One region of the Lysinibacillus sp. NPDC097195 genome, then DNA from elsewhere that is predicted to be linked to it. Evidence: a T-box and tRNA genes for the amino acid it is inferred to sense, from the RefSeq annotation. Region 1 holds a T-box; the other holds one or more tRNA genes.

Evidence for each region. The T-box of region 1 lies ahead of tyrS (tyrosine--tRNA ligase). A T-box ahead of a tRNA ligase gene usually reads a tRNA of that ligase, here a tRNA-Tyr.
Region 2: it encodes a tRNA-Tyr, which carries the amino acid that the T-box ahead of tyrS (tyrosine--tRNA ligase) is inferred to sense. The anticodon was not compared.

The regions. Positions count from the first base shown of each region.
Region 1 covers NZ_JBIWDP010000001.1:98,440-114,129, reverse strand. The annotation lists gene ACIQXI_RS00515 (KGG domain-containing protein) at 1-271, opposite strand, end outside; gene ACIQXI_RS00510 (iron-containing alcohol dehydrogenase) at 1,061-2,266, shown strand; gene ACIQXI_RS00505 (cobalamin-binding protein) at 2,388-3,197, shown strand; gene tyrS (tyrosine--tRNA ligase) at 3,280-4,548, opposite strand; T-box leader at 4,618-4,820, opposite strand; gene ACIQXI_RS00495 (transglycosylase domain-containing protein) at 4,923-8,018, shown strand; gene ACIQXI_RS00490 (NAD-dependent epimerase/dehydratase family protein) at 8,109-8,990, shown strand; gene ACIQXI_RS00485 (acetylornithine transaminase) at 9,064-10,194, opposite strand; gene argB (acetylglutamate kinase) at 10,233-11,018, opposite strand; gene argJ (bifunctional glutamate N-acetyltransferase/amino-acid acetyltransferase ArgJ) at 10,981-12,213, opposite strand; gene argC (N-acetyl-gamma-glutamyl-phosphate reductase) at 12,308-13,342, opposite strand; gene acsA (acetate--CoA ligase) at 13,576-15,303, opposite strand.
Region 2 covers NZ_JBIWDP010000005.1:198,824-214,513, reverse strand. The annotation lists gene mbcS (acyl-CoA synthetase MbcS) at 1-1,004, opposite strand, end outside; tRNA gene ACIQXI_RS19350 (tRNA-Asn) at 1,272-1,348, shown strand; tRNA gene ACIQXI_RS19345 (tRNA-Glu) at 1,465-1,539, shown strand; tRNA gene ACIQXI_RS19340 (tRNA-Val) at 1,608-1,683, shown strand; tRNA gene ACIQXI_RS19335 (tRNA-Tyr) at 1,698-1,781, shown strand; tRNA gene ACIQXI_RS19330 (tRNA-Gln) at 1,801-1,875, shown strand; tRNA gene ACIQXI_RS19325 (tRNA-Lys) at 1,889-1,961, shown strand; gene rocF (arginase) at 2,142-3,047, shown strand; gene sigW (RNA polymerase sigma factor SigW) at 3,182-3,745, shown strand; gene ACIQXI_RS19310 (zf-HC2 domain-containing protein) at 3,759-4,382, shown strand; gene cdaA (diadenylate cyclase CdaA) at 4,532-5,368, shown strand; gene ACIQXI_RS19300 (CdaR family protein) at 5,361-6,389, shown strand; gene glmM (phosphoglucosamine mutase) at 6,710-8,062, shown strand; gene ACIQXI_RS19290 (type 1 glutamine amidotransferase domain-containing protein) at 8,176-8,691, shown strand; gene glmS (glutamine--fructose-6-phosphate transaminase (isomerizing)) at 9,330-11,132, shown strand; gene ACIQXI_RS19280 (hypothetical protein) at 11,395-12,102, shown strand; gene ACIQXI_RS19275 (DUF2975 domain-containing protein) at 12,305-12,790, shown strand; gene ACIQXI_RS19270 (helix-turn-helix domain-containing protein) at 12,801-13,022, shown strand; gene ACIQXI_RS19265 (alpha/beta fold hydrolase) at 13,136-14,026, opposite strand; gene ACIQXI_RS19260 (MDR family MFS transporter) at 14,368-15,690, opposite strand, start outside.

The sequences.
Region 1 (15,690 bases):
TATTACGTTGATTGTGGTTGCCATTGGAGTTATTGCTACGCTGGTTGTTGCGTGCTTCTCCACCTTTACGGCCTATTTCTTCATAAAAATTGTCATCGTGGTTGTCAGCTGTCGCTTCTCCACCCTTACGCCCAATTTCTTGATAAAATTCCTGACCATGATTTTTAGACGTAGCTTCTCCGCCTTTACGTCCAATTTCTTCATAAAAATCATGATCATGATTTTTGGAGGTAGCTTCTCCGCCTTTACGTCCCGCTTCTTCTACAGTCATGTTGTCATTGTTGTTTCTGTTGCGATTGTTTTGCTTGTTAGCCATTATTAATTCCTCCTAATTAATTTTTTTAAGCTATTGACTAGCTCACTATTTATATTCCCAGTCTCTACATGGCTAAACATAGTTTTTAAAAAAATCTATTATTTCCTTTCTTTTTATTAAAAGATTGCTCATTTTCTAATAGCATTACCTATCGCGCAATCGTGATAGAGAGGACGTTTTGACGGAGCGTCAATATTCTAAAGCAGTTTTAATATTTATCAGTTACAGACTATCGTTCGGTTATACGGCGTTCAATGGTTGTCATCATTCATCCTCTATCCTATAAGTTCTTTCTTCTATTAGAAAAAACCTGTTATTGGTAATCTATAAGTTAATTTGAACATGTTCATTCATTACATGTTAATTCATTGTAAATTTTACTGTACATTAAAATAGCAATTCCTCATTTTTTTCACACCATTTACACTATCATTATATTAACAACTAAATATCAGTTATTTACTATTCAACTTATCATGAAAATAGAACACATTTCCAAAAAATATATTTTGTTTTCATACAATAACATTTATTTAAACGTATTCAAATCAACAATCTTACTCCTTATTAACTTTTACTAACCTATAACTCTAGTTACTTTTTTGTGAAATAATAACAGTAAAAATATTTACAATTTTAATAAAAATACTGCTTGAACTTTCAAAAAAAATAGAATAATATGGATTTCGAAAGGTGGTACGCCATCATTCAAGCAATAACAATTTTCTTAAAGGGGTTGGAAATATGTCAGACGTTCTAAAGCAATTTGTAATGCCAAAAACAAACTTATTTGGACCTGGAGCAATTCAAGAAGTTGGTAAACGCTTAAATGATTTAGAAGTGAAGAAGACATTAATCGTAACAGATGAGGGCTTACACAAATTAGGTCTCTCTGAGCAAATTGCTAACATCATCACAGCAGCTGGAATTGATGTTGCAATTTTCCCTAAAGCAGAACCAAATCCAACAGATCAAAACATTGAAGATGGAATCGCTGTTTATCATGCAGAAAACTGTGATTCAATTGTATCCCTTGGAGGCGGAAGTGCACATGATGCAGCAAAAGGTATCGGACTTATTGCTTCGAATGGTGGACGCATTCATGATTATGAAGGCGTTGACAAATCAGAAAACCCGCTGGTGCCATTAATCGCGATTAACACAACTGCTGGTACAGCAAGCGAAATGACACGCTTTACAATCATCACGGATACTGCACGTAAAGTAAAAATGGCGATTGTTGACAAAAACGTGACACCGCTTATTTCGATTAATGATCCAGAATTAATGATTGGCTTACCGCCAGCTCTAACAGCTGCAACGGGTGTAGATGCATTAACGCATGCTATCGAAGCGTTTGTATCGACAAATGCAACACCTATTACGGATGCATGTGCCGAAAAAGTACTTCAGCTAGTTCCTGAATATTTGCCACGTGCATATGCAAATGGTGCAGATTTAGAAGCGCGTGAACAAATGGTCTACGCACAATTTTTAGCAGGTATGGCGTTCAACAACGCTTCCCTTGGCTATGTACACGCTATCGCCCACCAATTAGGCGGCTTCTACAACTTACCGCATGGTGTATGTAATGCAATTTTATTACCGCATGTATGCCGCTTTAACTTAACAGCACGAACTGAGCGTTTTGCTCAAATCGCTGAGCTATTAGGTGAGAATGTTGAAGGCATCAGTAAACGTGATGCTGCTGAAAAAGCAATTTGTGCCATTGAAAAACTGTCTAAAGATTTGAATATTCCAAGTGGCTTCCGTGAATTAGGTGCGAAGGATGAGGATATCGAAATTTTAGCTAAAAATGCAATGTTAGACGTTTGTGCTGCAACAAACCCTCGTAAAGCTACATTAGAGGACATTAAGCAAATTATTGCAGCTGCCATGGGACCTGTTGTCAAATCAGCACAAACACTTGAAGCTGTTGCTCTTTCTTAATATATGGATGAAAAGACGTGTCTCTCTGAGACATGTCTTTTTTTGAGCATACAACAATCGCTTATTGTATGTATGCCTAGTGAAAGCTATACTTTTCTTAAAAAGATATTGGGGGAAAGATATGCGTTTAATTTCAATTTGCCCAAGCAACACAGAGCTTGTTGCCTATTTAGGGTTGACTCATCAGCTTGTCGGGGTTGATGATTTTTCAGATTGGCCGTCAGCTGTGCTGGATTTGCCTAAGTTAGGACCCGATTTATCAATTAATATGGATGCATTAGAGGCATTGCAGCCCGACCTTGTACTCGCATCGCTAAGTGTACCGGGAATGGAAAAAAATATAGAGGCGCTACAAGAAAGAAACATTCCCCACATCGTCTTTAATGCCAACTCATTAAACGAAATTGCACAAGATCTTCTAACACTAGGTATTGCATGTGGCGTAGAAGAGCAGGCAAAAAAAATTGCTGAAGAATATTTACACTTTATCGCACAGCTTGAAACGATTGCCCAAAGCATTCAAAATAAACCAACATTGTATTGGGAGTGGTGGCCTAATCCTATTTTTACTCCAGGTAAAGTCAATTGGCTCACAGAAATTAGCAGTCTAGCAGGGGGACAAAATCTGTTCCACGATATCGAGTTAGCCAATGTCCAAACAGATTGGCAAGAGATTATTCGCCGTAATCCAGATTATATTTTAATGGCATGGGTAGGCGTTGCCTATGAGCGCATTAAACCTGCTCACTTATTGAAGCGCCCAGCTGCCAACGAGTTACTGGCAGTTCAAATGCAACACATCCATGTCATGGAAGAATGGTTGTATTGCCGCCCATCACCTCGATTAGTAGAAGGCGCGCTGAAGCTTGCGCAACTGCTACACCCAGAAAGTTATCAACGAGTAGCACTACCAAGCTTTTTACAATGCTAAAAATCAAAACATCCCCTCGAATATTATGAATTCGAGGGGATGTTGAATTGTGTGGGAATTGTGTGAGTGCCTGGCACCCAAACTACACGAATTTTACCATATGGTATTTTTTCTTACCGCGACGTACAATGCTAAATGCATCTTCTAGGCGATCTTTTGCATCAACCGCATATTCTAAATCCATGATTTTTTCGCCATTTACGCTAATTGCACCATTTGTTACATCTTCACGTGCTTGACGTTTTGAAGATGAAATGCCTGCTTCGACAAGTAAATCTACGATGTTTTTCGCTTCTTTCGCCATTTCAATAGAAGGAACATCTTTAAACGCATCCTTCATTTCCTCTGCAGAAAGTGCTTTTAAATCACCAGAGAATAATGCTGCTGTAATACGAATCGCTTGGTCTAATGCTTCTTGACCATGAATTAAGCGTGTCATTTCCTCTGCTAACGCTTTTTGCGCCTTACGTAAATGTGGCTCTTCTTCAACCGATACAGCTAATGCTTCAATTTCTTCGCGTGTTAAGAATGTAAAGATTTTTAAGTATTTAATGACATCTGCATCCGCTGCGTTAATCCAGAATTGGTAGAACTCGTACGGAGAAGTTTTCTTACTATCTAACCACACTGCCCCGCCAGCTGTTTTCCCGAATTTTGTACCATCTGCTTTTGTTACTAGAGGAATTGTAATACCAAATGCTTTCGTTTCTTCCTCATGTGTTTTACGAATGACCTCTAAACCAGTTGTAATATTGCCCCATTGATCTGAACCACCTACTTGAATGCGACAGTTGTAATGATTGTATAAATGATTGTAATCAATACCTTGAATTAATGTGTATGCAAATTCAGTAAATGAAATACCTGTATCAAGACGGGATGCAATCGTATCTTTCGCTAACATGTAATTAACATTAATTAATTTCCCGTAATCTCGTAAAAATTCAATTGTGCCAATTTCGCCAATCCAATCACGGTTGTTGACTAATTGCGCGCCATTTCCATCTTCTGCAAACTCAAAAATGCGCTCTAATTGGCCTCGAATGGCTTGCACGTTTTTATCAATTTGCTCTACTGTTTGTAGTTGACGTTCTTCAGAGCGACCAGATGGGTCTCCAATCATCCCTGTCGCACCACCAACAAGTAAAATTGGACGGTGACCTGCTTTTTGGAAGCGACGAAGCGTTAATAAAGGCACGATATGACCGATGTGCATAGAGTCAGCTGTTGGATCTACACCACAGTACAAAGAAACAGACTGCTCTGCTAACAGTTTGGCCATGCCTTCAGCGTCTGTTTGTTGGTACAGCAAACCACGCCATTCTAAATCTTGTAATAATTCGTTTGTCATTGTTTCTTCCTCCTAAAATGTTTTTAGAGCGTGTAGACACAAAAAAGTCCCTACACGCAAAATATTGCATGCAGGGACGTTATTAACTAACGCGGTACCACCCGGCTTGAAGATGTCATCCATCTTCCTCTCATTCAATCGCCTTTATCGCAGGCGCGCACGTCTAAGCTCCAAGTACGTAATTCGTCTCTACATTATGACCAGCTTTCACCAACCGCCGGCTCTCTAAACAGGGAATATAGACACTACTGCAAACTCTTCATCACTAGAAAACTATAAGCATTATTCTAAACGATTCTTTTTCAATGTCAATAACTATGTTCGAGACAATTCATTATATGCTATAATAAACAAGATTTTAGGAGGTCGATACCTTGAAGGATTGGATTGAGAAAATCAATGCAAAGATCGATGCATTACTCGAACAAAAATGGATGAAGACATTACGTATTTCAGGCAGCGTTGTCTGGAACTTATTTTTACTATTTTTAGTCTTTGCATTGCTAGGCACAGTATTTGTTGGTTCTGTTGGCGCCGGCTATTTTGCCTCACTTGTTAAGGAAGAGCCTTTGCGCTCAAAAGAAGAATTACGCGACCTTATATTCAATTATGAGGAAACAAGTGAACTTTATTTTGCCAACGATATTTATATTGGGAAATTACGGACAGATTTAGAACGTCGTGAAACGTCTCTGAGCGCTGTAGCACCCGATTTAATTAATGCAGTACTCGCAACGGAAGATGAATATTTCCGTGAGCATAATGGCATTGTTCCAAAAGCCGTTATTCGAGGGCTACTGCAAGATGTCACAAACTCTGCCACGCAGACAGGTGGCTCTACATTAACACAACAACTTATTAAAAACCAAGTGTTAACAAATGAAGTATCCTATGAGCGAAAAGCAAAAGAACTACTACTTGCTATGCGCTTAGAGCACTTTATGACAAAGGAAGAAATATTAGAGGCTTATTTAAATATTATTCCTTATGGTCGAAATGCTACCGGGCGTAATATCGCCGGAATTGAAACAGCAGCTGAAGGTATTTTTAATGTGAAGGCAAAGGATTTAACACTTCCGCAAGCCGCTTACATAGCTGGTATTCCTCAAGCACCTTATACTTACACACCATTTACCAACACAGGTGTGCTAAAAAGTGAAGAAGCTTTAAAACTAGGCATCGATCGTATGAAAACGGTACTCTATCGTATGAGAGAAGCAGGCTACATTACTGAGAAGCAATACAAAGAAGCCCTCGCTTACGATATTACAAAAGATTTCCGTTCGCCAGAAGCACGTCCAGAAGATCGTTATCCTTGGTTAACGTTTGAACTGGAAGAACGCGCGAAGCAAATTATTGCTGAAAAGTTAGCGCAAGAAGATGGCATCGATCCAGAACGCTTAAAAACAGAAAGTAAACTAGAAGAGAAATATTCAATTTTAGCTGACCGCGATGTTCGTTCAAAAGGCTATCGTATTTATTCCACAATCAACAAAGATATGTACGATGCCATGGAAAAAGCGGCTGATAACTTTAAATATTACGGACAAACGTATACAGGCAAAGGCAAAGATCCTGTAACAGGTGAAGAAATCGATGTGCAAATGCCTGTACAGGTGGGCAGTATTTTAATCGAAAATAACACAGGACGAATTTTAAGTTTCCTAGGTGGTCGTGATTTCAAAACGAGTCAAGTAAACCACGCAACTCGCTCTACCCGTTCAAATGGTTCAACAATGAAACCTTTACTTGTATATGCACCAGCAATTGAATACGGTGTGATTGGTGCAGGGAGTCCATTAGTAGACGTCAAATTCTCTATTGGCACTTGGAGTCCGAAAAACTACTCGGCAACCGATGAACGCGGTCTTGTTCCTGCGCGTGAAGCGTTAGCTGACTCTCTAAATATTTCAACCCTACGCCTATATTACGACATCTTAAATAGACGTCCTGCTGAGTTTTTAGCAAAAATGGGCTTCTCGGATTTACAACCTGAAGATTATACAAACCTTTCAACAGGTATTGGTGCTTTAGAAGTAGGTACAACTGTTGAAGAAAATACAAATGCTTATGCAACTTTTGCGAATGGTGGTCAGTTTGTTGATGCCTATATGATTGAAAAAATAGAAGACCAAGATGGTAATCTTATTTATCAACATGAAGCAGAACCTGTACAAGTATTTAGTCCTGAAACGTCTTATATCGTGACAGACATGTTGCGAGATGTATTATCAAAAGGTACAGGGACAGTTGCAAAAAATACATTAAAATTCAATTCTGATTTTGCAGCTAAAACAGGTACTTCACAAAACACGAATGACGTTTGGTTAGTTGGTTATAATCCAAATGTTTCCCTAGGTGTCTGGATGGGCTACGATAAACAACGCTCACTGGATGCATTTAATAATACGTACTTGCAACCGAGTGCCCGCATTAACAAACTATGGGGTACATTAATGAACTCAGTCTATGACGTAGATCCACAACAAATTGATGCCCCAACAAACTTTAAGGCACCAAAAAATGTAGTGACTGCTTCATTCTGTGGTATTTCTGGTCTAGCACCTTCAGCAGCATGTGCGAGTGCAGGACTGGTTCGCTCAGATTTATTCAATGCGAAAGTCTTTTTACCGTCACAACCCGATGATAGCTTAGCGGCTTCGAGCGTTGTAACAATTCAAGGCAAAACATATAACGCACATCCGAATACGCCTGCAGAGTTTGTAAAAGCTAGTGGGGCGGGTATTAACCAAGCCTTTATAAAACGGATGCTAGGTAGACTAGGTGGTAACCCAGCAAGTCTACTGCCTAAAAACTCATCATTATCAAATTCATCTGTATCAGCTGTCGACTTCCCTGCAGATTCTAGTGCACCCGCAGCTGTCACTGCATCTATTCATGGCAACACCCTTTCTTGGAGTGGCTCTTCCAATGATGTAGTAGGATATCGAATTTATAATGTCACAAATGGCGGCAACACCCTTGTTTCTTCGGTATTAGAAGCGACTCAAAGTATGACTGTAGCTAGTGGACAAGCTTATGCAGTTGTCGCTGTAGATATTACAGGTTTAACTTCAGCACAATCCAATGTTGTTTCAACAGGTGGTAGCGAGACAAAACCTGACGAAGACAAAGAAGATGATGGCGATCACCCAACATCGCCAAATGTGCCAATTCCACCGGCCAACGGCAATAACGGCAATGGCTCAAATGGTGGCAACGGTTCCGGTAATAACGGCGGTGGCTCGAATGGCGGCAATGGTTCCGGTACTGGTGGCAACGGCGGTAACGGTGGCAGCGGATCCGGCAATGGAGGCAGCGGCGGTAACGGCGGTAACGGTTCCGGTAATAACGGCAACGGTTCGAATGGCGGTAACGGTTCCGGCAATAACGGCAATGGCTCAAATAACGGGAATGGTTCTGGTAATAATGGAGGGACAACACCTCCAACCGAAACCCCAACCGAATAATCAAATAGGCTTACTACAACGAAATTTCAATTGTAGTAAGCCTATTTTTTTGTCATTATTAAGAGGACAACTAAACAAAGGGGAGATAAAATGAAAATTTTAGTTTTAGGTGGCACTCGCTTCTTCGGAAAAAAATTAGTAGAGCTATGCCTTCAAAATAACCACGATGTGACGATATTAACGCGCGGTCAAAGCGGCAATCCATTTGGCGAACAAGTACAACAGATTACTGCAGATCGCAATGATGCGCAAGCATTAACTCAAGCTCTAGCTAATACAACATGGGATGTCGTTTACGATAATATTTGTTATTGTCCAAACAGTGCTCATGAAATGTCCCAAATATTAAAAAACAAAACGAAAAAGCTTGTGTTCACTTCAACGCTAGCTACATATGAAGCAGATGGTCATATGAAAACAGAAGCTGATTTTAATCCGCATGAATACGAGATTCGTATGGGCGATATTAATGATTTCACATACGGAGAAGGTAAACGTCAAGCAGAAGCTGTCTTTTATCAAGAAGCAACATTTCCTGTTGTCGCTGTGCGTTTCCCTATTGTAGTTGGTGAACATGATTATACACGCCGATTGCATTTTCACGTAGAACACATATTAAATGAACAACCTATTACATTGCCAAATGTTGACGCAAAAATGAGTTTCATTACCGATGAGGAAGCAGCAGCATTTTTATATTTTGCAGGCGTTGCGCCAATTGAAGGTCCCTATAACGCTACAGCAACAGGTACTATTTCATTAAAATCATTACTAGAATTAATTGAAAATGAAACGAACAAACGCGCAAAAGTGTCACTCATTGGTGGTGACGAACATTCTAGGTCACCTTATGGAATTCCAAATCATTGGTATATGTCCAACGCTAAGGCACAAGAGGCAGGCTTTACATTTAGTCAATTAAACGATTGGCTCCCTACCCTTGTCCATACATTGGTGAAACAACTGCAATAAAATATCTTGGGGATAAAAGGAAAAAGTGTTAGATTAACAGTAGTCAACCTAACACTTTTTCTAGTAATCTCAATTATTGCAATATCGTTTTTAGTATTTCTACCGCCTCGTCAATCTCTGTTTTAGACACTGTAAGCGGTGGTAACAATCGAATGACATTTGGTCCTGCCCCTACAAGAAGCAAGCCCTTTTCTTCGGCAGCCATAATATAAGATGCTACCTCTGTATCGCCACAACCAATTCCAAGTAATAATCCTTGCCCTTGCACCGTATAGTTTGTCGGTAAATTAGCTTGTAACTGTTTTACAAAAAACGAAGATATCTCTTGCACATTTGCTAAAAAACTTGGCTCAAAAACGTGATCAAGAATCGTTTCAGCTACACGCATCGCTAAAGGATTTCCACCAAAAGTAGTACCATGAGTGCCCGGACCAAACGTATCATACAAGTCCGCCGTGCCTAGCATTGCTCCTACAGGGAAACCTCCCCCTAAACCTTTAGCTAATGTCACGATATTTGGCTTCAAAACAGTTTGTTCAAATGCATAACGAGTTCCCGTTCTGCCAATTCCCGTTTGCACTTCATCAACAATTAATAAAATGCCTTTGTCATCACATATGTTTGCAATTGCTTCTGCAAATTGTGGTGATACACTATTCACACCACCTTCACCTTGAATCATTTCGAGCATGATCGCTGCAACTGAATCGTCTATCGTTGCTTCTAACGCTTCTACGTCATTAAATGGCAACACTGTAAACTTTTCAACAAGCGGACCAAAGCCATTATGTATTTTGCTTTGACCAGTTGCTGACATTGCTCCAAACGTTCGACCATGAAATGATTTTTCGAAGGTAATAATATGATGTTTGCCTGTATGCTTACGAGCCATTTTAATGGCCGCTTCATTTGCTTCCGCACCACTATTACAGAAAAATGCATACTTTAAATGTGTATTTGCCACTAATTTTTGAGCAACAATCTCCTGCCCAGGAATATCAAATAAATTTGACATGTGCCAAAGCTTTTCACTTTGTTCTTGAATAGCTTTTACGATGGCGGGATGTGCATGCCCAAGACTCACAACGGCAATACCACTTGTAAAATCTAAATACTTCTTACCTTGCGTATCTTCTACAATCGTTCCTCGCCCTTTTACAATTTGTGCACGGCGTTTGCCGTAATTGCCAAATAAAGCGCTCATCCTATCAACCCCTCTTTATCATTATTAAGGATGCCACCTTACAGCATGGCGTCTTCTAATTTTCGTATAATTGTTGTTCCTTCTAATGAATCACCTACGATTTGGACAGAAGGAATACCTGCGTTTAAGCATTCAATTGCTCCTTGTACTTTCGGAATCATACCACCGTAAATATGACCTTCCTCAATCCATTGTGCTATTAACGCAGCTGTTGCTTCCGTTTGATATTCATCTTGAATACGAATACCTGCAACATCCGTCACTAGCAGTAAGCTTTCTGCGCTAATAGCAAGTGCTACTTCACTTGCCACTATATCGCCGTTAATATTTAGCCCTTGCCCTTTTAGATTAACCCCGACACACGCAATAACGGGGACAACTCCAGCCGCGATAATTGATTCTAATAGTGTTGTATTCACCGATTGTACAGAACCTACAAAGCCGTAAATATCTTTGTCTAAAAAATCCGCTACCAGCAATTGTCCATCAAAGCCATTTAGTCCAATTGCAGTAATACCAGCCGTTGTTAACTCATGTACAAGCGCAGGATTCACATGTCCAAGTAATGTAGATTGGACAACCTCCATTGCTGCCTCAGTCGTTACGCGAATGCCATTTAGTGCATAGGATTCAATTTGTCGGGCAGCCAGTTGTCGATTAATAGCAGGGCCTCCGCCATGTGTAATAATCAGTTCGACACCACTATCCTGTAGTTTTTTGAAATTCTTAAAAAATGCCTCGTTTAAGCCTTCCAACGTACTACCGCCAAGCTTTATTACCATGCGTTTACGAGCGGTATGATGCATTGATTTGAACGTAGTCATACGTTAAGTCACATCCCCAAGCATGCCCCTTGCCTTCGCCAATACCAAGTGACACAAAGATTTTCACTTCATGCATCTTTAAAATTTGAATTAATTCATCTTCAGAAAAAGCAATCGGTTCACCGTTTTCTACCATTGTTGCGCCACCAATTTGAATGGTAATTTTGTCAGGGTCAACAATTGCCCCACTGTAGCCAACTGCTGCAATAATGCGTCCCCAGTTTGCATCACATCCAAATACAGCGGTTTTTACTAGTGGCGAACCAACAACTGTTTTTGCAATTTTACGCGCCTCCTCATCTGAAATCGCACCCGCTACTTCAACTTCAATTAATTTCGTTGCACCTTCACCATCTTTGGCAATCATTTTCGCTAAATCTTCTGCTACTGTTTTTAATGTATAGTAAAAGTTATGCCAATCAGGATGTGCAGATGTTAAAGAATTATTGCCAGCTAGACCATTTGCCATCACGACTACCGTATCATTTGTCGATGTATCACCATCTACCGTAATTGCATTAAATGTCTGGTTGGTAATTTCCGATAATGCCGCTTGTAAGACATCTGATTCAATATTGGCATCTGTTGTAATAAAACCTAGCATCGTCGCCATATTCGGTTCAATCATTCCTGAGCCCTTTGCTACACCGGCAATGATAATCTCTTTGCCATCTACCAATGTGCTATAGCTCGTATTTTTCATTACTGTATCCGTTGTTAAGATTGCCTGCGCAAAATCGATAGCACTCTCCAAGTTATCCTTAGGCTCTAATTGTGAGATCCCACTTGCAACTGGCTCCATATTCATAATTTCTCCTATGACACCAGTGGAGCAGACACCGACAAGATTTGCAGCCACTCCTAATTTGTCGGCTGCTAAAGCTTGCATGGATTGTGCATCTATGACGCCTTGCTTCCCTGTGCATGCATTGGCATTGCCAGAGTTTACAATCATCGCCTGTATTTTTTTTGTTGTGTAGACAACCTCTTTTGTTATTTTTAACGGTGCCGCTTGCACCGCATTTGTTGTAAATACACCAGCAACACTTGCAGGTACATCACTAACTAAAATCGCTAAATCTTTTTTCTTATGCTTTAAGCCGCAATGAATACCTGCCGCTTTAAAGCCCTTTGGTGATACAATATTTTTACTCGATAATTTTTTCATTACGTTCGTTGATACCGTTAATGTCATAATCATATTCCTCCTTTAATTGTTTAGGTGCCTTGTTTAGGTGCCTGGCACTCACACAATTCGCAATATTCAAAATTGTTTAGGTGCCTGGCACTTATATAAACAACGGTACAATGTCTAGGCCCGTTGTTTGCGGTAAATCAAATTGCACATTCATATTTTGAATAGCTTGCCCTGCTGCCCCTTTGACTAAATTATCAATAACTGCCACAATCGTGGCACGATTTGTACGGCTATCGACTTTGACGAACATATCGCAATAATTAGAGCCTTTTACACGGTTGGTAGCAAGGCTATTAACATCCGTCACTACCCGTACAAATGGATGATGTTCATATGTTGCCTGTAGGCAAGCAACAAGTTGTTGCTCTGTAATTCCCGGCATTAATGGCGCATAAGCAGTCGATAATATACCACGTGTCATTGGCACTAAATGGGTATTAAATGTAATGGCTGTGTCGACACCTGCAAACATAGAGATTGCTTGCTCAATTTCAGGAATATGTTGATGTCTGTTAGTTTTATAAATAGAGAAGTTTTCATTCACTTCACTAAAGTGTGTCGTTTGCGACGGTTTATTGCCAGCTCCAGAAATGCCACTTTTCGCATCTATGATGAGATAATTTGAATCAATCAGTTGCGCTTTTACTAGTGGTAATAACGAAAGCAGGACCGCTGTTGGATAGCATCCCGGGTTCGCAATAAGAGAGGCATTTTTCACATTCTGAGCATTCCATTCAGTTAAGCCATAAACACTTTGCTGAATAATTTCTAACGGTGCAGCTTTTTTTCCATACCACTGCTCATAGCTAGTTGGATCCTTTAATCGGAAATCCCCTGATAAATCTATTAACCTCGGACCTTTACCAATTAAAGGTGGTAACAGTTCACTTGTTACACCTGAAGGCGTACTAGTAAACACTACATCCAATTTCGCTAATGCATCGTAATCGATTTTTTGTAACGGCCAATCTGCCATCGTAACTAAATGACCATACTTGGAGGAAAATAAGACACCTTCCTCAGTCGATGTAAATAAATCAATATGCTCTACCGCCGGATGATTATGTAAAAAGCGGATAAGCTCCAATCCTCCATATCCTGTTGCGCCAACAATTCCTACTTTCATTACACTCACCTCTAAAATAAGTTAAAAACAGTATACGTCTGCATAATTATTAAGTCAACTGAATTTTTATTTATTACTATTATTTTCTCAATTTTCTGTTACAAGTGTTATAATTTCAAATTTATTCCCGCTAAATAAGAAAAAGAAGGTAGGAACTCTCTCCTTAAACGAAAGAATCCCTACCTCCTATTTATACATGAATTGAATAAAAATAAATTATGTGTTAAAGTCTCTTAATCTTCCATTGTAGAAAGATCACCAGTAGGTAAATTTAACTCCCACGCCTTTAACACACGTCGCATTATTTTGCCGCTTCGTGTTTTTGGCAATTTTTCTTTAAACTCAATTTCCCTCGGTGCTGCGTGAGCCGATAACCCTCTTTTGACAAACTCGCGAATATTTTCACTTAAAGCATCAGACGGCTCCACGCCTTCCCGTAAAGAGACAAATGCTTTAATAATTTCACCACGCACAGGATCAGGTTTACCTATAACCCCTGCTTCAATAATGTCTGGATGTTCTAGTAGCTTACTCTCTACTTCGAAAGGTCCCACACGTTCACCAGCTGTCATAATCACATCATCCACTCGACCCTGGAACCAGAAATAACCTTCATCATCCATGTAAGCCGAATCACCAGATACGTACCATTCACCTTTTAAAAAGTACGATTCGTAACGCGCAGGATTACCCCAAATTTGACGCATCATCGCTGGCCAACCTCTACGTATAGCTAAGTTGCCCATTGTAAATGGTGGCACTTCATTACCGGCATCATCTACAATTGTCGCATGTATGCCAGGTAAAGGTTTGCCCATTGAGCCTGGCTTAATATCCATGCTCGGATAATTACAAATCATATGCGCACCTGTTTCTGTCATCCACCAAGTATCATGAATGCGATGCCCCAACTCTTCACTACCCCAACGGATAACTTCTGGGTTAAGCGGTTCCCCAACAGATAATACATGGCGCAATGATGATAGATCATAATTTTCCAACATGCCACTACCAGCACCCATTAACATACGGAATGCTGTTGGCGCACTATACCAAACTGTGACACTGTAGTCTTCAATAGCTTGGTACCATGCTTGCGGAGAGAATCGCCCACCAACAATGAGCATTGTGACACCGTTTAACCATGGTCCAAAAATGCCATAAGAAGTACCCGTTACCCAACCTGGATCAGCTGTACACCAATAAATATCATTGTCACCTAAATCAAGTACCCACTGCGTTGACTGATATTGTTGAAGCATTGCATTATGAACATGTAATACTCCTTTTGGTGCACCTGTCGAGCCGGAAGTGTAATGTAAAATCATCCCGTCTTCACGATCTACCCACTCTATATCAAACTTAGCAGATGCCTCTTTCATCCGCTGATTAAAGTCTAAAATTTGAGGTGATTCTTCGATATCCGATCCTACTAAAAATACATGTTGCAAGTTAGGAAGTTTAGCTAATGGTACTCGTTCTAATAATTCAGGCGTTGTAACTAGCACTTTCGCATCGCTATCTAAAAGTCGATCATACACAGCACCTTCCATGAATGCTTCGAATAACGGCCCTACAATCACACCCATTTTTAAAGCACCTAATAATGAGAAGTACAGCTCAGGTGAGCGAGGCATAAAAATAAATAAACGATCGCCTTTTTCCAAGTTCGTCGCTGTTTTAAACACATTTGCTGCTTTGTTCGTCAGCCTTTTCATTTCATTAAAAGAAAATGCTTCCTTACGCTTACCATCATTATAATAGAGTGCAACTTTATTTTTCCGAGCAGTTTCGGTATGACGATCAATTGCCTCATACGCCATATTGACTAATCCTGTTTCATGCCAGCTAAATGCTTTTTCAGTTTCTGCCCAATCATGATTTGCAGCTGCCTCCTCATAATTTGGCAAATGATAATGCCCTGTTTTTGCTTTTAATTTCTCCATCGTTTTCATCCCCATGAAATAACCCCTTCCTTTTTGCTTTAGTTCATAAGTAAGCAAATTTCCAACGTACTTACGCTTTCTCTCTGCAATTACGCCCCAACGTAATCGTAGCTGCCTGCCACTTCGTCCGCACTTTGCTTGCGCTACATTAATTCCCCTGAAAGCTCACTATAAAGGACAAAAAAGTGAGCCCCATCCCCTAAACGGAAAATTAAGTTAATAAATGGCAATTGAAACAATTTCGCCATATATTAAAATTCGCTACTTTCTCCAAAGACAAATACGTTATGGAGCATTTGTTATAGAACAGTTTATGCTATCACCTTAACTACAATGCTTAATATAACAACATTTATCTGTTAAATAACAGTTGCAATATAAATCTATTTTACACGAAAATAT
Region 2 (15,690 bases), on a different contig from region 1:
TTTTCCAGTGTACCAATCAATAATGTATTTTCAGTTTGTCCATAACCGTCACGTACCTTAAGGCCAAAATTTTTCATAAACGTTTCGATAACAGGACGATTTAATGGTTCACCCGCAGAAACAGCACTTCTTAATGTTGATAAGTTATAATCTTTTAGATTATCAATCTTTGCCAAAATTCGATATTCTGTTGGTGTACAACAAAGAACATTTACTTTCTCATCTTGAAGAAGTTGTAGATAAGTATGTGGGTCAAAACCGCCATGATAGACGAATGCCGTTGCCCCTAACATAATTGTCGATAAAAACGGACTCCAAATCCATTTTTGCCAACCAGGTGCTGCTGTAGCCCATACTAAATCACCTTCCCGTACACAAAGCCATTTGGAGGCTGCTGTGCGAATATGGGCGTAGCCCCAGCCGTGGGAATGAACAACCCCTTTAGGTTTACCAGTTGTGCCTGAAGTATAAGAAAGGAATGCCATATCATCACGTTTTGTTGCCACAGCAGTAAAGCTTATAGGTTGTTTGTCAGCTAATGCGTCTAAAGAGATCCAATTGTTTGAGGCATTGCCAATAACTAATTTGTTATTTAAAGCTGCTAATGAGGTAGTAATTTGATCAACCTCACTTGTAAAAGCTTCGTAAGCAATAACTGCATTGGCAGAAGCATGTTCCATACGATATTCTAAGTCACTTGCTCGCAACATCTCAGAACAGGAGATTGGCACGATGCCAGCCTTTAAACAGCCAAGGAACACAAAATAGGCTTCTGGTAGGCGTGGAATGATAACTAAAACACGATCACCTTTTTGAAGACCTCTTTCTGTAAAGGCATTCGCATATTGGTTCATTTTTTGAATAAGGTCCGCATAAGAAATGGTACGACGATTTTGTTTAGTATCCAACCATCGTATAGCTTGGCGATCACTATCTTGGGAAAATTTCTCTAATTCCTCTGTGATGTTGTAAAGTTCTGGTGCTATTAAATCTTTTGTTACCATATGAACATTCCTCCCCAAAACGTATTTAATAGAAAATTCTTAAAACTATTTTTATTTTAACAATTGAAATAATATACAGCAAGAATATTCAATACATAAAATAGAAATACTTCTCCTTATAGAGAACTATTAAACTTCTGAAAATGGAAATGAAAATTATGCAATAAATTAAATAATTTTTTTGAAAAAGTATTGCATAATTTAGAATGCTTGGTATAATAATAAATGTACTTAAGAGGTTGTTTAAACCGAATTGAATAGTATTGTTCCGAAGTAGCTCAGTTGGTAGTAGCACCTGACTGTTAATCAGGTTGTCGCAGGTTCGAGTCCTGCCTTCGGAGCCATTTTTTTGCACTTTTTTAAGTCAAATTAAATTTTAATAAGAAATTTTTAAAAAAAGCTTGCAACAATAAAAGAATGATGTTAATATAAATCTTGTCTTGTTTGAGACATAAAGAATGGCCCCTTGGTCAAGCGGTTAAGACACCGCCCTTTCACGGCGGTAACACGGGTTCGAATCCCGTAGGGGTCACCATTTTTAAGTAGTAATGCATAGGCTTAAAAAGATAAATAAACTGTGAAGAAATAAACACCTGTTTCTATGGAGGATTAGCTCAGCTGGGAGAGCATCTGCCTTACAAGCAGAGGGTCGGCGGTTCGAGCCCGTCATCCTCCACCATATAGTGTTTTTTCGGAGGGGTAGCGAAGTGGCTAAACGCGGCGGACTGTAAATCCGCTCCTTAGGGTTCGGCGGTTCGAATCCGTCCCCCTCCACCAGTTTTATTTATATAATGATTGGGGTATAGCCAAGCGGTAAGGCAACGGATTTTGATTCCGTCATGCCTAGGTTCGAATCCTAGTACCCCAGCCATTTTTCTTTTTTTGAGCCATTAGCTCAGTTGGTAGAGCATCTGACTTTTAATCAGAGGGTCGAAGGTTCGAGTCCTTCATGGCTCACTTTTCTATAATTTAAATTTAAAAGTGTAACATTAACTACAGATACTAATCTCTTGCTGAAAACAGCAGGAGATTTTTTTTACTATTTTTAAATGCATAAATATACGATTTTTTGTTAGGTTGAGCCAAGTGCATTGTAGGCTTTACAATAGTCTTATTAAAAATAGGGGGTATAAAAACATGAATAAACATCAAATTTCAATTATAGGGGTTCCAACTGATTACGGACAAACGCGAAGAGGAGTGGATATGGGTCCGAGTGCTATTCGTTATGCAGGTGTTGTAGAACGACTAGAAGCAATTGGTCACGGGGTACAAGATCAGGGAGATATTCTTGTTAGTCAAGTACAAGAAAGTAATGAAATCGATAAACAGCTATTAAATTTAGAAGAAGTTGTAGAAGTAAGCACAACTTTAGCAAATCAAGTACATGAAGCATTAGAGCAAAAAAAATTCCCACTAGTATTTGGTGGAGATCATAGTATTGCAATTGGTACTCTTGCAGGACTTGGTGAACATTACAAAAACTTGGGCGTTATTTGGTTTGATGCGCATGCAGATTTAAATACACCTGAGACAACACCATCTGGTAATATTCACGGTATGCCACTTGCAGTGAGTATTGGCTTAGGACATGAACGTCTTGTACAAATTCGTAACTATGCACCTAAGGTTAAACCGGAAAATGTCATTATTATTGGTGCGCGCTCAGTAGACCCAGGTGAACGTGAGTTAATTCGTCAACAAGGTATTAAAGTTTATACAATGCATGAAATCGATCGTCTTGGTATGACGCGTGTTATGGAAGATGCACTGGCATATTTACAAGAACGCAAAGTAGATGGTTTGCACTTATCATTAGATTTAGATGGTTTAGATCCGCTCTACACACCTGGTGTAGGAACGCCAGTGCCTGGAGGTATATCTTACCGCGAAAGTCATTTAGCAATGGAAATGTTACAAGAATCAGGGATGCTAACATCTGCTGAATTTGTTGAGGTGAATCCAATACTAGACGAAAAAAATAAAACTGCAGATGTGGCCGTGGCATTAATCGGTTCTTTATTCGGTGAGACACTAGTTTAATGTAAAATTGTGAAAAAATTGTTTATCGCCACATTGATTAAAAATCTTTTGTTATAATTGAATATAAATTGAAACTTTTCTTATAGTCGGGCCGTATAGTATAAGACAGTTGTAAAGGTGGAGAAGTAGACACAATGGATGCGTTAGTAAATAAGAGAATAAAACAAGTGCTTAAAGGCGATCAAAACGCATTTGCCGATATTGTGAGTCTCTATCAGCACAAACTGTACCAAGTATGCTACCGGATGTTAGGAAACAAGCAAGAATCTGAGGATATTGCGCAAGAAGCGTTTGTTCGTGCTTATATGAACTTGCATACTTTTGATCAAAAAAGAAAATTTTCGACGTGGCTTTATCGCATCGCAACAAACCTCTGCATCGACCGTATAAGAAAGAAAAAACCGGATTATTATTTAGATGCGGAAGTAGCTGGTACGGAAGGACTCGATATGTATTCACAAATCGCAGCAGATGACCAACTACCGGAGGAACAGTTAGAACAGATGGAGCTACAAGATCGCATTCAATACGAGATAGGACGTTTGCCTGATAAGTACCGTTCGGTTATAGTATTGAAATATATTGAAGAATTACCGTTGCAGGAAATTAGTGAAATTTTAGATATGCCTCTTGGGACAGTGAAAACGAGAATTCACCGCGGACGCGAAGCATTACGAAAGCAATTAAACAATCTGTAGGAGGGGGAGCGTCATGAATATTTGTCCAGAGCATATTATTGATTATATGCATGATTATTTAGACGGTGACATTAGTCGTGAGCATGAGCAAGAATTGAAACAGCATTTGCACTCATGCGGTGATTGCAAACAATTGATGCAAGAATTGAGTGAAACGATCGCCTTTGTGAAGAGTGCTTCCCATATTACAGCACCTCCAGATTTTGAAGCTGCGGTGATGGCTCGTTTACCGAAACCAAAAAGTCGTGTAGGCATGCAAAAATGGATTCGTCGTCATCCATTCTTTGTTGCAGCAGCAGTCTTCTGTTTATTTATGAGCGCTACATTATTAGGTAGCTTCATGGACGATCAACAATTCTCTGTCACGAAACAACCAAACCTTGTTGTAGAAGGACAAACGGTTATCGTTCCAGAAGGAGAGGTTGTAAAAGGTGATATCGTCGTTAAAAATGGTGATTTAATTGTTGAGGGTGAAGTGGATGGCAATATCACCATTATTAATGGTCAGTATATGGCATCTTCTGCAGTCGTTTCAGGTAAAATAGAAGAAATAGATGAAGCGTTTGAATGGTTATGGTATACCATCAAAAATTCCGTAAAAGCTGCCATGACATTTGAGGAAAAAGAAACTAAATAAAACTCTATACGTCCTACATGATAGTGCACGGGAGAGAATGAAAAGTCTACCCATATGGGTAGACTTTTCTTTTGAAAAAAGTTACATTTGACAAGAATGTGCTATACTTAAACGTATATGGATTCGCAATGAAAAGTGGGGGATGCCACGTGCAAATTATCGAACAATTCACGGATTTAACACCGGTGAACATTGTTATTAACTTCATAGATGTACTGCTCGTCTGGTACGTTGTTTATAAAATTTTAACCCTCATTAAAGGGACGAAAGCTGTCCAATTACTAAAAGGCATTTTCGTCATTATTATTGCACGCATTGCAACAGACTTTATTGGGTTAGAAACTTTAGGATGGATGCTAAAACAAGTCATTGAATTTGGTTTCTTGGCTATTATCATTATCTTCCAACCTGAAATTCGACGTGGTCTCGAGCAAATTGGACGAGGAAAGCTGTTCCAACGTTCGACGAGTCAAGAAGAAGAAGAACAAACGAGACTGATTGAAGCCATGAAGAAATCGGTTAGCTATATGGCAAAACGCCGTATTGGTGCACTTATTTCTATTGAAAAAGATACAGGCTTAACTGAATATATTGAAACGGGAATAGGTCTTAATGCAGAAGTATCTTCTGAATTACTTATTAACATTTTTATACCGAATACCCCACTTCATGATGGGGCAGTTATTATGCAAAAAGATAAGGTAACAGCAGCAGCGTGCTATTTACCGCTGTCAGAAAGTCCTTTTATCTCAAAAGAGCTTGGAACACGACATCGTGCAGCACTCGGGCTTAGTGAAGTAACAGACGCAATTACCATTGTCGTGTCAGAGGAAACTGGCGCCATCAGTATTACGTTAAACGGTAATCTACATCGTAACCTTTCTCTAGAGGAATTCGAAACACTGTTACGCAAAATGTGGTTTGGATCAGTACAAGAATCGAATGCGGCCTCTAAGTTGACTTGGAGGGGGAAAAAGAATGGATAAAATGATGGATAGCCCATGGGTATTGCGAATCATTGCGCTCTTTCTAGCGTGCTTACTATTTTTCTCTGTTCGGACTGAGTTAGCATCTACAGATAAAACTGCGATGACTGAACAGGTAGAAGTGATTCGAGATGTACCCGTAGAGGTTTATTATGATGATGATAGCCTTATTGTAACGGGAATTCCGAAAACAGTGAATGTTACGGTTAGGGGACCAAAGCAACTCGCTTTGCAGGCAAAATTAGTGAAAGATTTCTCTGTATTTATAAATTTAAATGATTTATTAATTGGTGAGCATAGCGTTGAACTACAATACGAAAATATTTCGGATAAATTAAAAGTGACGCTAGACCCAGCGACAGTGAAAGTAAATATAGAGGAAAAAGTCACACAAGAATTCCGCGTCGATCCTGAAATGAATAATCGTTTAATAGATGAAGGTTATTACTTAAAAGGAATGTCCGCGAACCCAGCGACTGTGTTTGTAACAGGCGCAAAAAGCGCAATAGAGAGCATTAGCTATGTAAAAGCGACTGTAACGGGTGAACAAGGCTTGAGACAGTCTTTCTCTCAAGAAGCGGCTGTAAAAGTATTAGATCGCGACTTAAATAAACTAGATGTGATGATAGAACCAGAAAAGGTTAAGGTACGGGTAGATATTGCAGAATATAGTAAAGAACTACCGGTAACGATAAAGGAAACAGGTAAAGCGGCAGATGACATTACTATCAATCGATTAACCCTTATTACTAACTCTTTGAAAGTGTATGGGAAAAAATCGATTATCGATGTTTTAACGAGCTTGCCAGTTGAAGTTGATCTATCGAAAATTACTGAATCAAAAACGTATGAATTCGATGTGAAACTACCTGAAGGTGCGACTAAAGTATCTGAACAAAAAATAAAAATTAAAGCTGATGTCACAAAAGCAGAAAAGGTAGAAGAGGAAAAAAAGGAAACTATTACAATTCCTGAAGAACCAAATCCTGACCCTGTGACAGAAGATGATGTTGATTCTTAAACAAGAACTGACTATAATTTTAATTTGATTCATAAGAGATTTCCTGTCTCTACAAATCGTGCTATATAGCAGATATCTAAATGCTAACGAACAAGATAGGCTCAGGTAATGATGAGCACGTGAATTATTCTGTCATTTGAATGGAGTGCCTGTTGCCAAAAGCTTGTTGCATTAGAGCCTCTGAAAGCTAGTTGAAGAGGCCTATTATTAGTAAATGAATAACAAAAGACTTTTCCAAAAGTAAGCAGACGAGCCGTCCGATTGTCCGCAGGAAACAAGCGTGATGCGGTCGTCTTGCATTGAAGGAGAGAACAATTAAAATGGGTAAATATTTTGGAACAGATGGCGTTCGTGGCGTCGCGAATAGTGAATTAACACCGGAATTTGCATTTAAACTTGGCCGCGTAGGTGGTTATGTTTTAACGAAGGATGCAACGGGGCGTCCAAAGGTATTAATTGGTCGTGACACGCGTATTTCAGGCGAAATGCTTGAAGGTGCACTAGTAGCCGGGCTTTTATCTATCGGCGTAGAGGTGATGCGTCTTGGTGTAATTTCTACACCAGGTGTTGCTTATCTTTCTAGAATTATGAGTGCAAACGCAGGCGTCATGATTTCAGCTTCACATAACCCAGTTGCCGACAATGGCATTAAATTTTTCGGTCCCGATGGTTTCAAACTAACTGATGCGCAAGAGGCAGAAATTGAAGCTATACTTGATGCACCAGAAGATACATTGCCACGTCCAATCGGTGCGGATTTAGGCATTGTAAGTGATTATTTCGAAGGTGGACAAAAGTATATTCAATACTTAAAACAAACGGTAGATGAAGAGTTCGATGGTATTCATGTAGCATTAGATTGCGCACATGGTGCAACATCGTCACTCGCAACGCATTTATTTGCTGACTTAGAAGCAGATATTTCAACAATGGGTGCTTCACCAACTGGTTTAAACATTAATGACGGTGTTGGTTCAACACATCCAGAAGGTCTTGCTGCGTTTGTAACTGAAAAAGGTGCAGATGTCGGTTTAGCATTCGACGGTGATGGTGACCGCCTTATCGCAGTAGACGAAAAAGGTAAAATCGTTGACGGAGACCAAATTATGTTCATCATTGGTAAGCATTTAAATGCAGTGGGTCGTTTGAAAAAGCAAACGATCGTCTCTACTGTGATGAGTAATATGGGCTTCTACAAAGCTGTTGAAGAAAATGATATGCACAGTGTACAAACTGCTGTAGGAGATCGTTACGTTGTAGAAGAAATGCGTGCCAATGAATATAATTTAGGTGGCGAGCAATCAGGTCATATTGTATTCTTGGACTTTAATACAACAGGTGACGGTTTACTTACAGGTATTCAACTTGTCAATATTATGAAGGCTACTGGCAAAAAACTCTCTGAACTTGCTGGCGAAATGACGATTTTCCCTCAACGTTTAGTAAATGTCCGTGTAACAGACAAGCATGCAGTGACTGAAAATGCCAAAGTTGCAGCTGTCATTGCGGAGGTTGAAGCGGATATGGCTGGTAACGGCCGCATCTTAGTTCGTCCTTCTGGCACAGAGCCACTTGTGCGTGTCATGGTGGAAGCAGCTACAGAAGCGGATTGTGAACGCTATGTAGAATGTATTGCCAATGTAGTACGTGCTGAAATGGGCTTAACAGAATAAGTGTAAAGTAACTCGATCTTTCATCTTGGAAGATCGAGTTTTTTATGTTTGAAATAGCTGGGAGAGGGAAGAATACTGTTGAGTCACAAAACAACAAGGGGTGTTTTATTGATATGGCTAAAATTGCAGCAGTAATAACAGATATGTTCGAGGACGTAGAGTTTACAAGTCCAAAGGCAGCTTTAGAAGCAGAGGGGCATGAAGTAATTACAATTGATATCGAAGCAGGAAAAGAAGTTGAAGGTAAGCACGGGGAGAAAGTAAAAATCGATAAAGGTATTGAGGAAGTGAATGCGTCAGAATTTGATGCACTATTTATTCCAGGTGGCTTTTCACCAGATATTTTACGTGCAGATGATCGTGTTGTCGCTTTCGTCAAAGCATTTATGGATGATATGAAGCCAACCTTTGCGATTTGTCACGGGCCACAGCTACTTATTACAGCGAAAACGCTAAATGGGCGTGATGCCACAGGCTATAAATCAATACAAGTTGATTTAGAAAATGCCGGTGCAAAGTTCCATGATGAAGAAGTATTTGTTTGTCAAAAACAATTAGTGACAAGCCGTACACCGGAAGATTTACCTGCGTTTAATCGAGAAATTGTGAAATTACTAAGTAAGGAATAGAAGGCACTCTTAGCGTAAGATGCAACCTTTATTACCTGTTGCGTCTTACGCTTTGTTTTATGCCTTATTTTGATGCAATCTGGCATGCACACTCGCCTTTTGCACTACGTTGTTACTCGAAAATGGGGAAATGGTGATATTTTTTTAACGAAAATTTGACGAACAGCATATGATTGAGTATTATGGAGAAGCTGACGGCTTGGAGATACCATGTCCGCTTAGCAAGTGCAAAAGGAGGAAAGTTAGCACAAAAAATCGGAAAACAATTATAGCGCCTGAGCTGGAGAAATTGGACGAAGACATCTTCAGCAGACGAGGTGGAGGTTTATCGAAAATTCGGCGGATGCCTCCCGATCGACATACCCGATTGTCATTTTTCATTTTGAAAGCATTTAAGTGATTGAATGTACAGAAAATGGAGAAGGTATAAGTAAAGCAATAGATAAATAGAAAAACTTCACGTATCGAAGTAAAGCACTATTTTAGAACGCTAAAATAGTACGAGGACGTGCGCGTATCAGTTTGCTTATTTTTTACTCGAAACTAAGCGATACTAATACCGCCCACTGAAAATTTTCGATAGGCTGAGGTCTAGTTTGTCATTGCGTCAATACGACAATATCGGAGGAAAAGTAATTATGTGTGGAATTGTAGGATATATTGGTGAATTAGATGCAAAGGAAATTTTATTAAAAGGCTTAGAGAAATTAGAATACCGTGGCTATGACTCAGCAGGTATTGCTGTACGCAATGAAGAGGGCGTAACAATCTTTAAAGAAAAAGGACGTATTGCGGACTTACGTGAAGCTGTAGACGAAGACGTAGCTGCAAAGATTGGGATTGGTCATACACGTTGGGCAACACACGGTGTACCAAACCGTTTAAATGCGCACCCGCATCAAAGTACATCAGGTCGTTTTACGCTTGTGCATAATGGTGTAATTGAAAACTATCATTTATTACAAAAAACATATTTAAAAGGCATTCCAATGAAGTCTGACACAGATACGGAAGTAATCGTGCAGTTAGTGGAGCTATTTGTGAAGGATGGACTGCAAACGGCAGAGGCATTCCGCAAAACATTATCACTATTACACGGTTCTTATGCGTTAGCGTTATTAGATGCTGAAGCGGCTGACACAATTTTCGTTGCGAAAAACAAATCGCCACTTCTAGTAGGTGTCGGTGAAGGCTTTAATGTAGTAGCGTCAGATGCAATGGCGATGCTACAAGTAACAGATCAATTTGTGGAATTACACGATAAAGAAGTCGTTATCGTGCACAAAGGCAGTGTGGAAATTACAAAATTAGATGGCACAGTAGTAGAGCGTGCACCGTACACAGCAGAGCTTGATATGAGCGATATTGAAAAAGGTACGTACCCTCACTATATGTTAAAAGAAATGGATGAACAGCCAACAGTTATTCGTAAAATCATTCAAGCATATGAAGGCGACAATGGCGAATTAACAATTGATAAGGATATTTTACAAGCAGTGCAAGCTGCTGATCGTCTATACATTATCGCGGCCGGCACAAGCTATCATGCAGGCTTAATCGGTAAACAATACTTTGAGAAAATGGCAGGCATTCCTGTTGAAGTGCATATTTCAAGTGAGTTTGGCTACAATATGCCATTACTATCAGAAAAGCCGTTATTCATCTTTATTACTCAATCAGGTGAAACAGCAGATAGCCGCCAAGTACTTGTGAAAATTAAAGAGCTTGGCTACCCAACATTAACAATTACGAACGTACCAGGTTCAACGCTATCACGCGAAGCAGACCATACGCTATTATTGCATGCTGGCCCAGAAATCGCTGTAGCTTCTACAAAAGCATACGTAGCGCAGGTGGCAGTTCTTGCAGTAACAGCATATGTAACAGCCAAAGCAAGCGGTAAAGGCTTAGAATTTGATTTAAAACAAGAACTAGCCATTGCAGCCAACGGTATTCAAACAATTATCGATTCAAAAGATGTATTAGAAGATATCGCAGAAGACTATTTGAAAATTGCACGCAATGCCTTCTTCATCGGTCGTAATATCGACTTCTATGTAAGTCTTGAAGGTGCTTTAAAACTGAAAGAGATTTCATATATTCAAGCGGAAGGTTTTGCAGGTGGCGAACTAAAACACGGTACAATTGCCTTAATTGAAGAAGGTACACCAGTTTTCGCCCTTGTAACACAAGAAGCAGTAGCCTTAAATATTCGCGGCAATGTAAAAGAGGTAGCAGCACGTGGAGCGTACCCATGCATTATCGCCATGGCTGGCGTAGACGAAGATGGCGACCGTTTAGTCATCCCACATGTCAATGAATACTTAACACCACTTGTTTCCGTAGTACCATTACAGTTAATTAGCTACTATGCAGCATTACACCGTCGTTGTGACGTTGATAAGCCTCGTAACTTGGCGAAGTCAGTGACAGTGGAGTAGGCTGGAGAGCTGTTGCGTTTGATGAAGCTCTATTAAAGATAAATAATTTGTATTAAAGTTTAATTCAAGCCATCTCACCTTGTTAAAGGCGAGATGGTTTTTTTGCTATCGCCGAGTGAAGCAAAGTACTTAAATTAACTACTGAAAATAGTGTAAACAGGTGCAATTTATTAAGTGAGGTTAAATATTTAAAAGCCAATATAATACATATTTATGGTATAATTAAGGGAAATTTAAGGTGGTGTTAAATGAGGTGAAAATGTTGAAAAAATATTTATACATAAGCATTTTTCTAGCGGTATTTGCATTATCAGGTTGCAATAATGATGAAAGTGATCAAGAAAAAGTAGTAGCAGAATCGCCGATTACAGAGCAATCAAGGGCTATAAACAATGAGGCTAGTACAACAAAGATAGAAGATGCAGCACCGATTCCTTTAAAGTTAACGCAAGAACAAAAAGAAGAATATTATCAAAAATATGTAACGATTATTGAGAAGCTAAATAGTGAAGATATGGACTTCGAACTAGAGTTGGAGCCTATAACGAATTTTGTAGATGAATATTGGATTGCAATAGAAGACTTTGAAAAACTGGCAAAGGACAGAGCTAATATGTCTATTGTTATTTTAGAAAATAGCGAACGCTATAATCCAATGATAGTGCCAAAGACAGTAAAGTTACAGATTGGCTCAAAAGAAACAGACATTATGTTTAAAGGTTCTTTTGACACACAATTAAACACTAATACACCAGGAGGACGACAACTATTTTCAGCATTTCATTCTATTTCTTCAGAAGCAGCAAACGCTGATGGAAGTTGGACACAATTAGGATATGAAGGTTCGCTAATGGATGGAGGAGTTAATTATGTTATTGATATAGGGGGGAAATTCTCACAGGGTGGTATTATTTCTTCACATATTGTGACATTAAAATTCAACTGTAATATAAATGGCGCAATTAGTTAAAAATTTTAATAGAATTCTATCAAACGTTTTTCACATAAAAATTAACAGTTTAAAGTAAGAGCATTTCTCCATCTGGGAAATGTTCTTTTATTTTTATCACTTAATATAACGGTGGGAATAACGAAAAACAATCTATATTTATTGTGAATCGATAAATGTTGTGGTAAATTTATTGTGTCATTAACTAACTGAGGTGCTTATTATGAATAATAAACGAGGTTCAACCACTTTTTTAAAGGTCATTATTTCACTGGCAGGAATGGCAGTGCTTGCGCTATGTATATTTTTAGTGCCCCATGTAGCGAATTTCGCCTCTACATCGTATCCGACGATTGCGCCGATGAAATATCTTGTATTCATCGTGATGTATGGAGCGGCTGTGCCTTTTTACTTTGCACTCTATCAAACTTTCAATCTTTTACGGTACATTGATGCAAAAACACCGTTCTCGGATTTATCTGTAAAGGCGTTAAAGAACATTAAGTACTGCGCAATTATCATTAGTAGTATCTATATAGTAGGTTCACCATTGTTCTACTTTATAGCGAGGAAAGTTGATCCTCCTGTTGGATTATTGGGCCTTATGATTGTTTTTGCTTCGTTCGTTATCGCCGTTTTTGCTGCTATTCTCCAACGGCTTCTACAAGAAGTCATTAGCATAAAATTAGAAAATGACTTGACGGTCTGAGGCGGATACTATGGCAATTATTATTAATATTGATGTAATGCTAGCAAAACGAAAAATGAGCGTAACGGAGCTTTCGGAGAAGGTTGGTATCACTATGGCGAATCTTTCGATATTGAAAAATGGCAAAGCAAAAGCGGTTCGCTTTTCAACATTAGAAGCAATATGTAAAGCTTTAGATTGTCAGCCGGGTGATATTATGGAGTATCAAAGCGACGAAGAGATACAAGAATAACAAACGATGAGTAATATATAAAAACAGAGTTTATCTACAAAATGCGTAGAATGTAACTCTGTTTTTTTAGTTCGTAAATTTTATATTTAATTAAAATCCTCATCTAGGCAGTGTCAATTGCGACGAGCCATTTGCTCTATACGATCCACAACTACTTTGTACAATTGATGTGGCAGGTCATGCCCCATGCCGTCCACTAACATTAGCTCAGCTCCCGGGATGGCAGAAGCCGTGTCCTCGCCACACACTGGAACGAACAATGGATCGTCCACCCCATGGATGACAAGTGTGGGTACTTTTATAGTCCCCAACAGCGGACGACGGTCACCAGAGACAGCGATAGCAGCAATTTGTCTTCCGACACTACCTGGATCGTATGCTCGCTGAGCTTCCTCCATAATAAGCGCCCGATAAGCATCTTCTTCAAATGGATAGCCTGTGCCAGCGATACGTTTAGCAAATGACAGGCTGTGCGCCAAAAATCCTGCTTCATTGTCAAATGGGTTCGGCGCTGGTTTGGTCATCATGGCCATGACATCCGGGTCAGTTTGCGGGAGGGCGGGATTACCCGAACTGGACATAAAAGATGTCAGTGATAGAACCCGTTCAGGGTACTCACTGGCTGCAATCTGGGCAATCATGCCGCCCATCGATCTGCCAATGAAATGTGCACGTTCAATGGATAGGGCATCGAGTAGTCCAATCGCGTCATTGGCCATGTCATTGAGTGTGTATGGGATTTCCGGTATCTGTCCTGACATGAGAGCAGTCGCCAGTGCGTTAAAATCCAGCGTTGGGCAATGGCTAAAGTGCGTTGAGTAACCTACGTCTCGATTGTCAAAGCGGATTACGTGAAAACCCCGCGCTGCTAGTATCCGACAAAATGAATCCGTCCATCGAATCATCTGAGTTCCAAGCCCAGCAATTAGGATAATAGCCTCGTCATTACCGTTACCGAAACGGTCATAGGCTAATTCGACTCCGTTGACTTTTAGGATATTCATAATCATGTACTCCTCCAATTATTATTCCAAATTTTTTACGCCTCATTTACTTTCGTTCCGTTTTTTTCCTCCGAGAAATGCCCTAGGCTTGGATTCTCATCGGTCAAAAATGTTTAAAAAGACTAACCGCCAGTTCTAATAAACTTCTTTATATTGAGTGAACAATTAGTATCGATGTAATAATTTATAATAAACATTATATTATTTTGTTTGTTATTAATCAAACGATTTTAATTTTTGTTTGTTTATTAGAATAAATAGAAACGTTGAGATTCCTCGTAAAAAAATAAGCTATGAAGAAAAATTTCCTTCATAGCTTATTTTTAATAAGCATTATTTTTTTATAGCTCACTCGTTTGAGGGGATGGCTTTAAAAAGAACCACACAATGAATAATGTGACGATGGCTAATATAAATGTATCCATATAAATGAAATGGACACTTGCAGCTAATGCTTCTTGGGACTCGGTTACGACGTCTTTTATTGCTCCGCCGTGACCACCGGAAGAAACAAGATCGAGGTTTTGAATGCCTCGTGCATGAATCATTGTGTTGAAAAGCGCACCGAAAACTGCGGCGCCTAATGTTTGGCTAAATGTATTGATAAATGTATTTAAGCCGATTGCTGTGCCGCGCGTTTGATTGGAAACAGCTGTTTGAATTGTTACCATGTAAATAGGTGAAACAAGACCCATTCCTAGTCCGAATAATCCAACGCCAACATAAATAAGGAACGCCGGTGAAGTAATGGACAAAGTAAATAATGAAAACGCTGCGACTGACAGTACGCAAACACCAAGTAGAATAATTTGTTTCGTATTGAAGCGACCTACTAGTTTGCTAGAGAAAATCGTGCCAACCGTCCACATAACGGGAAGTGGCATTAAAATAAGCCCTGCGTCTGTCGCATTTTTTCCTAATACACCTTGGCTCCAAATTGGCAAATACATTGTTAGACTAATAAGCATAGCACCTGAAATAAGTGTTAAGATATTAATAATAGATAATGTACGGTTAGCAAAAAGTGCTAGCGGAATTAGTGGTTCTGGCGATTTTTTCTCAATAAATAAGAAAACAATAAATGACACAGCTGCAAAGATTAACAAACCAATAATGGACATGTCTCCCCAGTTGTTCTTACTGCTACCCGTTAATAGGGCGTATAGTAGAGCAATGGCACTTAATGAGAACACCGTTGCTCCAAGATAATCAATATGGTGTTTTGCAGGTTTAACGGATTCTTTGTAATAAATAACGATCATTAAACAAGCGATAATGCCAAATGGTACGTTTAAAAAGAAGATGTAGCGCCAAGAAAGTGAATCTACTAAAAAACCACCAACTAGTGGGCCAATTACACCTGAAATACCCCAAACGGCACTAATCCAGCCCTGTGCTTTTGCTCGGTCTTTCACTTCGCTATATAAGTCACCGATAATCGTCATGGTGATGGGCATAATAGCACCAGCTCCTAGACCTTGAAGGGCACGAAAGACAATAAGCTGCTCCATTGATGTAACGACACCGCAAAGTGCAGAGCCGACTAAAAAGATAGTAGCCCCAATCAGTAAAACTTTTTTTCGACCAAATAAATCTGCTAGTTTCCCGTAAATTGGAGTCGAAACAGCTGTGGCAAGCATGTAGATGGCATAGACCCAACTAAC